3 regions of the Streptomyces sp. NPDC058665 genome follow, and region 2 is predicted to be linked to each of the others. Evidence: riboswitches for the same ligand, from Rfam matches in the RefSeq annotation. Region 2 holds a riboswitch; each other region holds the start of a gene.
The links. Region 2 has a riboswitch for thiamine pyrophosphate ahead of ACFWV8_RS08125 (thiamine ABC transporter substrate binding subunit). Riboswitches for the same ligand answer to the same signal wherever they lie in the genome.

Region 1 (3,271 bases), on a different contig from region 2:
GGTCGCGACGAGGACGTCGAGGGTGACGGGGCCGGTGAGGACGCGGGTCTCCCCGTTCACCGAGACGGTCACGGAGGAGTCCGCGGGCGGGTTCGTGGGAGGGTTCGCGTGCGGATCGACGGGCGGATTCACGGTGTCTGTCATGCGTGCTGCTCCTGACCTGCGGAGACGGCGGGGGAGAGACCCGGCGCCTGGCCGGGCGCGAACGTGGGCGAGAAGCGGTCCGGTGTGAAGGGCCGTGCGTCGTCGGGGAGTTCACCCGTCGTGAGCACAGTGGCCATCACCTGGCCGGTGACTGGTGTCAGGAGCACCCCGTTGCGGTGGTGCCCGGTGGCCAGATGCAGGCCGGGCAGCGCGGTCGGGCCGAGCAGCGGGGCGTTGTCCGGCGATGTCGGCCGCAGCCCCGCGCGGGTCTCGGTGAGCGGCAGTTCGGTGATGCCGGGGAGCAGTTCATGGGCGTCGCGCAGGAGTTCGTACACCCCGCCCGCCGTCACCGTCGTGTCCCAGCCGAGTTCCTCGCTCGTGGCGCCGACGACCAGCTCGCCGTTCTCGCGCGGCACCAGATAGACATGGCTGCCGCGGACCTCGGCCCGCAGTGTCCGGGAGAGGAACGGCGCGTACGGGCGCGGCACCGTCAGCCGCAGGACCTGGCCCTTGACGGGCCGTACCGGCGGCAGGACGTCGTCCGGCACCCCGGCGAGCCGCCCGCTGAGACTGCCGCCGGCGATGACCACCTGCCCGGCGCCGAGTTCGGTACCGCCGCCGACGGTGACTCCGGCGGCCCGGTCCCGGACGACCCGCAGCCTCTCGGCCCACGCCCGGTGGAAGACCACCCCGGCCCGCTCGCAGGCTGTCACGAGGGCCGCCGCGAGCCTGCGCGGGTCGATCTGGTGGTCGCCGTCGGCCCGCAGCCCGCCGCGTACGCCCGGGGCGAGCATCGGCTCCAGCCGCCGGCACTCGCGACCGGTGAGCCATTCGGACTCCAGGCCCGACCTCCTTTGGAGGGCGTGGAGTTCACGCAGCCGCGCCCGGTCGTCGGCGTCGAGAGCGACCGCGAGCGTGCCGCAGGCGCGGTAGCCGGTGTCCTGCCCGGTGGCCGACTCCAGCTCGGCGACGAAGTCCGGATAGAGCCGCGCGGAGGCGATGTTCAGCCCCAGCAGGGTCTGCTCGCCGTGGTCGAGTTCGCTGACGGGGGCGAGCATCCCGGCGGCGACCCGCGCGGCCCCGCCGCCGGGCTCGGGATCGACGACGGTGACGCCGAGCCCGCGCTGCGCCGCGCGCCAGGCGGTGACGAGGCCGATGACGCCGCCCCCGACGACCAGGACGTCGGTGTGCCGGGGACCTTGGCCGGCCGGCGGGTCCGGAGACCTGCCCGGAGAGGTCTCCGGACCGGATTGCTCCAACGGAACGTGAGATGAGCGCATGGGCGTCCAGCTCCTCCCTTCGCCGGCATGACCCGGATCAGGTTCGTACGGTCGGAGGCCGCGTCAGCCTCCCTCTCAGCCCGGTGCGTACGGGCTCCCGCGAGGTGTGAAGTCTCTTGTTCGCTACTGCCGACAGATGCTTCCGGGTCAGCGTAACCCCCGCTCCCCGCGCCCTGTAAGGGCGTCGTCGTCCCGGCCCGATCCAAAAGCCAGACCCTAAGGTGATCAGGTGAACGAGCAGCGGAAGCAGGCGGACCGGCGGCGCACCGTCATCGTCGGCGCGGGCATGGCGGGCGTACAGACCGCCGTCGCCCTGCGTGAACTGGGGTACGGCGGCCCCGTCACCCTCATCGGGGCCGAGCCCCACCAGCCCTACGACAGGCCCCCACTCTCGAAGGCCGTCCTCCTTGGGACGGCGGAGAGTTCGGCCTTCGACGTGGACTTCGACGCGCTCTCCCTGGAGCTGCGGCTGGGACTGGAAGTGACCGGCGTGCGCCCCGACGACCACGAGGTGGACACGGCGGCGGGGCCGGTCCCGTACGACGTACTGGTCCTCGCCACCGGCGCCGGACCGATCACCCTCCCCGGCACCGAGGAAACGCCCGGTGTCCATCTGCTGCACACCCTGGACGACGCCGCGCGGCTGCGCCCCGTCCTGGACCGCCGGAACCACGTCGTCGTGGTCGGCGCGGGCTGGATCGGCGCCGAGTTCACCACCGCCGCCCGGGAGGCCGACTGCGCGGTGACCGTCGTCGAGGCCGCGGACCGTCCGCTCGCGGGCGCCCTGCCGGCCGAGGTCGCCACTCCGATGGGGGACTGGTACGCGCAGAGCGGCGCGGAACTCCTCACCCACGCGCGCGTGACGGGCGTCGGGCCCGGCACGGTGGCCCTCGCCGACGGCCGCGAGCTGGCGGCGGACGCGGTCGTCGTGGGCATCGGTGCCAGACCCGCCACGGCCTGGCTGGCGGGCTCCGGCATCGCGACCGGCCCCGAGGGCGCCGTCACGGCCGACGACCGGCTGCGCACGTCACGGGCCGACGTGTACGCGGTCGGGGACTGCGCCTCGTTCCCCTCGGCCCGCTACGGCGAGCGGCTGCTGGTGCACCACTGGGACAACGCGCTCCAGGGGCCGCGCACGGTCGCGGCGGACATCGTGGGGGAGGCTCACGAGCCGTACGACCCCGTGCCGTACTTCTGGTCCGAGCAGTTCGGCCGCTTCGTGCAGTACGCGGGCCATCACGCGCGGGCCGACACGCTGCTGTGGCGCGGCGACCCGGCGACCGCCGCCTGGTCGGTCCTGTGGCTGCGCGAGGGGGCGCTGGTGTCGCTGATGACCGTTGGCCGGCCGCGTGATCTGGCGCAGGGCCGCAAGCTCGTCGCGTCGGGCGCGCGGATCGACACGCGGCGGGCCGCAGACCCGGCCGTACCGCTCAAATCGACGGTTCTCTGACCCAGCCCGACCTCGCCCGACACCGCCCGGCGACCCGTTCGCCGTCCCGCTCGGCTTCCGACTGTCAGTCCGGGATGGCAGGCTTGTCCTGTGACTGAGATTGACGCAAAGATCGATGCTCTCGTCCCTGCCTGGCTTCACCTGCCCGATATCGCCGAAATGCTGGATATCGAGGTGACGCGTGTGCGTCAGCTGGTGAAGGAAGGCACGCTGATCGCCGTGCGCCGCGGGGAGAACCGCGCGCTCCAGGTGCCGGCCGCCTTCATCGACGGCAACAAGGTCGTCAAGGGCCTCGCCGGGACCTTGACGCTCCTGAGGGACGACAGCTTCACCGACGAAGAGATGCTTGAGTGGCTCTTCACTCCCGACCCGTCCCTGCCGGGCACGCCCGCGCAGG
Region 2 (3,271 bases):
CCTGGCACCGGCAGTGTGCCCATGTCCCTCCCGCAGCCGGCGGGGAACACCGGCCTCGTCGTACCGAGGAGAAAACAGCTCATGGCACCGCCCAACCCCGGAGAGCTCACGTTCGTCGCGCCCCGTGGCGCCAAGAAGCCGCCGAGGCATCTCGCCGACCTCACGCCGGAAGAGCGCCGTGAGGCCGTCGCGTCGCTAGGCGAGAAAGCGTTCCGTGCCAAGCAGCTGTCGCAGCACTACTTCGCGCGGTTCGCGCACGACCCCGCCGAGTGGACGGACATCCCGGCCGCCGCGCGCGCGAGGCTGGCCACGGAGCTGCTGCCAGACCTGATGTCCGTGGTCCGGCACATCTCCTGCGACGACGACACCACCCGTAAAACGCTGTGGCGACTGCACGACGGCACGCTCGTCGAGTCCGTCCTGATGCGTTACCCGGACCGGGTCACCATGTGCATCTCCTCGCAGGCGGGGTGCGGCATGAACTGCCCGTTCTGCGCCACGGGGCAGGCGGGCCTCGACCGCAACCTGTCCACGGCGGAGATCGTGCACCAGATCGTGGACGGCATGCGCGCGCTGCGCGACGGCGAAGTCCCCGGCGGGCCCGCCCGGCTGTCCAACATCGTCTTCATGGGCATGGGCGAACCACTCGCCAACTACCGCCGCGTCGTCGGGGCGATCCGCCGGCTGACCGACCCCGAGCCGGACGGTCTCGGTCTCTCGCAACGGGGCATCACCGTCTCGACGGTGGGCCTGGTGCCCGCGATGCTGCGGTTCGCCGACGAGGGCTTCAAGTGTCGTCTCGCCGTCTCTCTGCACGCGCCCGACGACGAACTGCGCGACACCCTCGTGCCGGTCAACACCCGTTGGAAGGTGCGGGAGGTGCTGGACGCCGCTTGGGAGTACACGGAGAAGTCGGGCCGCCGCATCTCCATCGAGTACGCCATGATCCGCGACATCAACGACCAGGCGTGGCGGGGTGATCTGCTGGGACGGCTGCTCAAGGGGAAGCGGGTGCACGTCAATCTGATTCCGCTCAACCCGACGCCCGGCTCGAAGTGGACCGCCTCGCGCCCCGAGGACGAGAAGGCCTTCGTCGAGGCCATCGCCTCCCACGGGGTGCCCGTAACGGTGCGCGACACCCGCGGTCAGGAGATCGACGGGGCCTGCGGTCAGCTGGCGGCGACGGAGCGCTGAGCGCGGCCTAGGGGCCCCGTTGGGGTCCATGTACCCTGGGCTTCGAACGAATTACATATTCCGACAGGGGAGCGCCACAGCGCTGAGAGTGCGGCAGAGGCTCGGGAAGAGCCTCACGGTCGCAGACCCTCTGAACCTTGCCCAGGTCATTCTGGGTAGGAAGTTCGGTCATCACTCATGCTGTTGCGCCCTGCCCCGCTCCGGTCCGCCGGTGCGGGGCAGGGCCGCGTCTTCTCCTGGACATCCCAGGAGGAATTCAGTTGCGTACCACGAAGAAGATGGCGGTGGGCGCCGTCGCCGCGGCGCTGGGAGTCTCCACGCTCGCCGCGTGCGGCGGCGGGTCAGAGGACTCCACATCCTCGGACGGCACGAAGGCCAAGACCGTGACACTTGTCGCCCATGACTCGTTCGCCGCCTCGGACTCCGTACTGAAGGAGTTCACCGAGAAGACGGGCTACACCCTCAAGGTGCTGAAGAGCGGCGAGGCCGGCGAGGCGCTCAACAAGGAGATCCTCACCAAGGGTTCGCCGCAGGGCGACGTCTTCTTCGGCGTCGACAACACCCTCCTCTCGCGCGCTCTCGACAACGGCCTGTTCACGCCGCACCAGGCGAAGGGCCTCGACCAGGTCCGCGCCGACGTACGGCTCGACGACGCCGAGCACCGTGTCACGCCCGTCGACACCGGCGATATCTGCGTCAACTATGACAAGGCGTACTTCGCGGACAAGAAGCTGACGCCGCCGGAGTCCTTCGCCGACCTGACGAAGCCCGCCTACAAGGACCTCCTTGTGGTCGAGAACGCTGAGCAGTCCTCGCCGGGCCTCGGCTTCCTCCTCGGCACTGTCGCCGCGTACGGGGACGACGGCTGGCAGGGCTACTGGAAGAAGCTCAAGGCCAACGGCGTCCAGGTCGTCGACAGCTGGGAACAGGCCTACAACGAGGACTTCTCGGGCTCCGCAGGCGGCAAGAAGGCGAAGGCGGAGCGCCCGCTCGTCGTCTCGTACGCGTCGAGCCCGCCCGTCGAGGTCCTGTACGCCGAACCCCAGCCGAAGGATGCGCCGACCGGCGTCGCCACGGGGACCTGCTTCCGCCAGATCGAGTTCGCCGGTCTGCTCCAGGGGGCGAAGAACGAGGCGGGAGGTAAGGCCCTCCTGGACTTCCTGGTGAGCAAGACCTTCCAGGAGGACATGCCGCTCAACATGTTCGTGAATCCGGTCGTCGACGGTGCGAAGCTTCCCGCGCTCTTCACCGACCACGGCGCCGTCGTCGACAAGCCGCAGACCGTGGCTCCGGAGAAGATAGCCAAGAACCGTGACGAGTGGATCCAGTCGTGGTCCTCACTCGTCGTCAAGTAGGCGCGGACGCCGCGCGGAAGGGCGGGCCGGGCCGCATACGGGGCGGGGACGCCGAGGGCGCGGTGCGTGCGGCGCGGCGCCGGGGGAGTGCCGGACGGCTGTGCCTCATGGCCGTGCCCGTCGCGTTCTTCGGCGTCTTTTTCGCCTACCCCGTCGCCGCGATCGTCGGCCGCGGGCTGAAGGCCGACGGCTCCTGGCACTGGGGCAGATTCGGCGACGTACTGAGCCGGCCCGACATCGGGCAGGTGCTCTGGTTCACGACATGGCAGGCCGCCGTCTCCACCGCCCTCACCCTGCTGATCGCGCTCCCCGGTGCCTACGTCTTCGCGCGCTTCGAGTTCCCCGGCAAACAGCTCCTGCGCGCCGTCGTGACGGTGCCGTTCGTCCTGCCGACCGTCGTCGTCGGCACGGCGTTCCTCGCGCTGCTGGGGCGCGGCGGGCTGCTCGACGAACTGTGGGGCATACGGGCGGACACAACGGTGTGGGCGATCCTCGCCGCGCATGTTTTCTTCAACTACGCGGTGGTCGTCCGCACCGTGGGTGGCCTCTGGGCGCAACTGGACCCACGTCAGGAGGAGGCCGCACGGGTACTCGGTGCCGGGCGGCTCGCGGCGTGGTGGCGGGTCACGCTGCCCGCGTTGGGCCCCGCCGTGGCGGCCGCTGCGCTGATGGTCTTCCTCTTCACCTTCACCTCCTTCGGTATCGTCCAGATCCTGGGCGGT
Region 3 (3,271 bases), on a different contig from region 2:
CCGCCACCGCGCGGCCCCGAGGACTCCGGCCGGTCGGCCGAGACCACCAGCGCCGCCAGCGCCGTCGTCACCGGCACCGAAGCGACCAGACCGATCGACCCCACCAGGGTCCGTACGATCTCCTCGGCCACCAGCTCGCTGTTGGCCACCGTCCCCACGCTCGACTCCGCGATCGAGAAGAGCAACAGCAGTGGCAGCGCCGCGCCCGCGTACGCCAGCACAAGCGTGTTGACCACCGACGCGATGTGGTCGCGGCCGATCCGGATACCCGCCCGGTAGAGCGCGCGGGGCCCCATGTCGGGGTCCGCCTGGCGCAGCTCCCACACCGCCGACGTCTGGGTGACCGTCACATCGTCCAGCACACCGAGCGATCCGATGATCACACCGGCCAGTAGCAGACCGCTCATGTCGATCTCCGGGAACAGCCCGTGGATCAGCCCGGTGTTGTCGTCCGTGTTGCCCGTCAGACTCGCCCAGCCGATGAACAGCGAGCCCAGCAGCCCGATCAGCAGCAGGGAGATCAGGGTACCGAGCACGGCGACGGACGTACGGGCGGTCAGACCGTGGCACAGATACAGCGCGATCAGCATGATGGCGCTCGCGCCGACCACCGCGACGACCAGCGGGTTCGAGCCCTGGAGGATCGCCGGAAGGATGAACAGCGTCAGCACGGCGAACGAGATGACGAGCGCGACCAGCGCCATCAGCCCCCGCAGCCGCCCCACCACGATCACCGCGAGCGCGAAGATCCCGGCCAGCAGCGCCATCGGCACCGTGCGGTCCACGTCCGTGACCGAGTACTGGAGATCCCTCGGCGCGTCCGGGGCGTACGCCACCACAACGTCCTGTTTCACGTGAAACTGCCGTGGCGCGTCCGGCTGGACGACCTCGACGAACCTGCGCCCCTTGTCCTTGCCGCTCTTCACCTCCACCGTCGCCTTCTCGCAGTCCCCGCTCTGCGCGCGCTCCGCCTCCCGCCCCTGGGGCGCCGACGTGTCGCCCGTGGACGGGACTTGAGCCGCGTTCACGTCCTTGCAGTCGACCTGCTCGATCTTCACCACCTGGCCCTGCTGGGTCTGCCGGTCGAAGCCGACACCGGTGCGCTCATGGTCGGGGGCGCCGCCGGGCCAGAGCACGATCAGACCGACAACTACGGCCGTCGCGAAGGGAATCAGCACCGCGGCGATGACCTTGCGCAGGTGTCTGGAGACCGGCGCGGCCGGCCCATGACTGTGCGAGTGGCCGTGCGGATCAGGTGTCTGCGGGGATGGGGTCACCGACCGATCATCGCAAGAACGGCGGAGGCACTCTGTTCAGCACGCCCGATATGGCGTTAGCGTGGTGGTGCCTTTACACACGCGGGAGCTCGGAGCACCGGGCTGAGAGGGCGCTGACTGTGGAGTTCCGGGGCTTCCCCGGATCCCTGAGCTGCGTCGACCGCCGAACCTGTTACCGGGTAATGCCGGCGTAGGGAGTAGGTCTCATATGACCGTTCAGGACACACGCACGCCTGCCGCGCGAGCCATCGGCTGGCACAAGGGATACGTGGAAGGATCGCGCCCCGATCTCCGGGTGCCGGTCCGGCAGGTGCATCTCACCAACGGCGACGACGTCACGCTGTACGACACGTCGGGGCCGTACACCGACCCCACCGTCGAAACCGACGTACGGCGCGGACTCGCCCCGCTCCGGGAGAACTGGATCATCGGCCGCGGCGACACCGAGGAGTACGCGGGCCGCCCCGTCCGCCCCGAGGACGACGGGCTCAAGCACACCTCGCCACGCGGCGGGCTCCGCAATCTCGACGCGGTCTTCCCCGGCCGCCCGCGCCAGCCGCGCCGGGGCCGCGACGGGCAGGCGGTGACCCAACTCGCGTACGCCCGGCGCGGCGACATCACCCCGGAGATGGAGTACGTCGCCATCAGGGAGAACGTCGCGCCCGAGGTCGTACGCGACGAGATCGCGGCCGGCCGCGCCGTACTGCCCGCCAACGTCAACCACCCCGAGATCGAACCCATGATCATCGGCAAGCGGTTCCTCGTGAAAGTCAACGCCAACATCGGTAATTCCGCGGTCACTTCCTCCATCGAGGAGGAGGTGGACAAGATGACCTGGGCCACCAAGTGGGGCGCCGACACGGTCATGGACCTCTCCACCGGCCGCAACATCCACACCACCCGCGAGTGGGTGTTGCGCAACTCCCCCGTCCCCATCGGCACCGTGCCGCTCTACCAGGCACTGGAGAAGGTCGACGGCAAGGCCGAGGAGCTGACCTGGGAGATCTACAAGGACACCGTCGTCGAACAGGCCGAGCAGGGCGTCGACTACATGACCGTCCACGCGGGCGTGCTGCTGCGCTACGTGCCGCTGACGGCCCGCCGCAAGACCGGCATCGTCTCGCGCGGCGGCTCGATCATGGCCGCCTGGTGCCTCGCGCACCACAAGGAGTCGTTCCTGTACGAGAACTTCGAGGAGCTGTGCGACATCCTCGCGGCGTACGACGTGACGTACTCCCTCGGCGACGGACTGCGCCCCGGCTCGATCGCCGACGCCAACGACGAGGCGCAGTTCGCCGAGTTGCGGACGCTGGGCGAGCTGAACACCATCGCCAAGCGGCACCACGTACAGACCATGATCGAAGGTCCGGGCCATGTCCCGATGCACAAGATCAAGGAGAACATCGACCTCCAGCAGGAGATCTGCGAGGAGGCTCCGTTCTACACGCTCGGCCCGCTGACGACGGATGTCGCCCCGGCGTACGACCACATCACCTCCGGCATCGGCGCGGCGATGATCGCCTGGTGGGGTACGGCGATGCTCTGCTACGTGACCCCCAAGGAGCATCTGGGCCTGCCGAACCGCGACGACGTGAAGACCGGTGTCATCACGTACAAGATCGCGGCGCACGCGGCGGATCTGGCCAAGGGGCATCCGGGGGCGCAGGAGTGGGACGACGCGCTGTCGGACGCGCGGTTCGAGTTCCGCTGGGAGGACCAGTTCAATCTGGCTCTCGACCCGGACACGGCACGGGAGTTCCACGACGAGACGCTGCCCGCCGAGCCGGCGAAGACCGCGCACTTCTGCTCGATGTGCGGGCCCAAATTCTGCTCGATGCGGATATCACACGACATCCGGCGGGACCACGGCGGTTCGCAGGACGAGATCGAGGCGGGAATGGCCGCCAAGTCGAAGGAGTTCGCGGCGAGCGGGAACCGGGTCTATCTGCCGCTGGCGGAGTGAGCGGCGGTACGTGACAGAAGGAGGCCCCCGA

Region 1: linked by a shared signal. The riboswitch ahead of thiO (glycine oxidase ThiO) and the one ahead of ACFWV8_RS08125 (thiamine ABC transporter substrate binding subunit) in region 2 are both predicted to bind thiamine pyrophosphate.
Region 3: linked by a shared signal. The riboswitch ahead of thiC (phosphomethylpyrimidine synthase ThiC) and the one ahead of ACFWV8_RS08125 (thiamine ABC transporter substrate binding subunit) in region 2 are both predicted to bind thiamine pyrophosphate.

The regions. Positions count from the first base shown of each region.
Region 1 is NZ_JBHXRX010000071.1:83-3,353, reverse strand. It holds gene thiS (sulfur carrier protein ThiS) at 1-72, opposite strand, end outside; gene thiO (glycine oxidase ThiO) at 141-1,424, opposite strand; TPP riboswitch at 1,421-1,535, opposite strand; gene ACFWV8_RS32415 (NAD(P)/FAD-dependent oxidoreductase) at 1,711-2,874, shown strand; gene ACFWV8_RS32410 (Rv2175c family DNA-binding protein) at 2,965-3,271, shown strand, end outside.
Region 2 is NZ_JBHXRX010000009.1:81,518-84,788, forward strand. It holds gene rlmN (23S rRNA (adenine(2503)-C(2))-methyltransferase RlmN) at 82-1,194, shown strand; TPP riboswitch at 1,250-1,374, shown strand; gene ACFWV8_RS08125 (thiamine ABC transporter substrate binding subunit) at 1,455-2,549, shown strand; gene ACFWV8_RS08130 (ABC transporter permease) at 2,657-3,271, shown strand, end outside.
Region 3 is NZ_JBHXRX010000026.1:83,273-86,543, reverse strand. It holds gene ACFWV8_RS19035 (YibE/F family protein) at 1-1,277, opposite strand, end outside; TPP riboswitch at 1,349-1,491, shown strand; gene thiC (phosphomethylpyrimidine synthase ThiC) at 1,486-3,240, shown strand.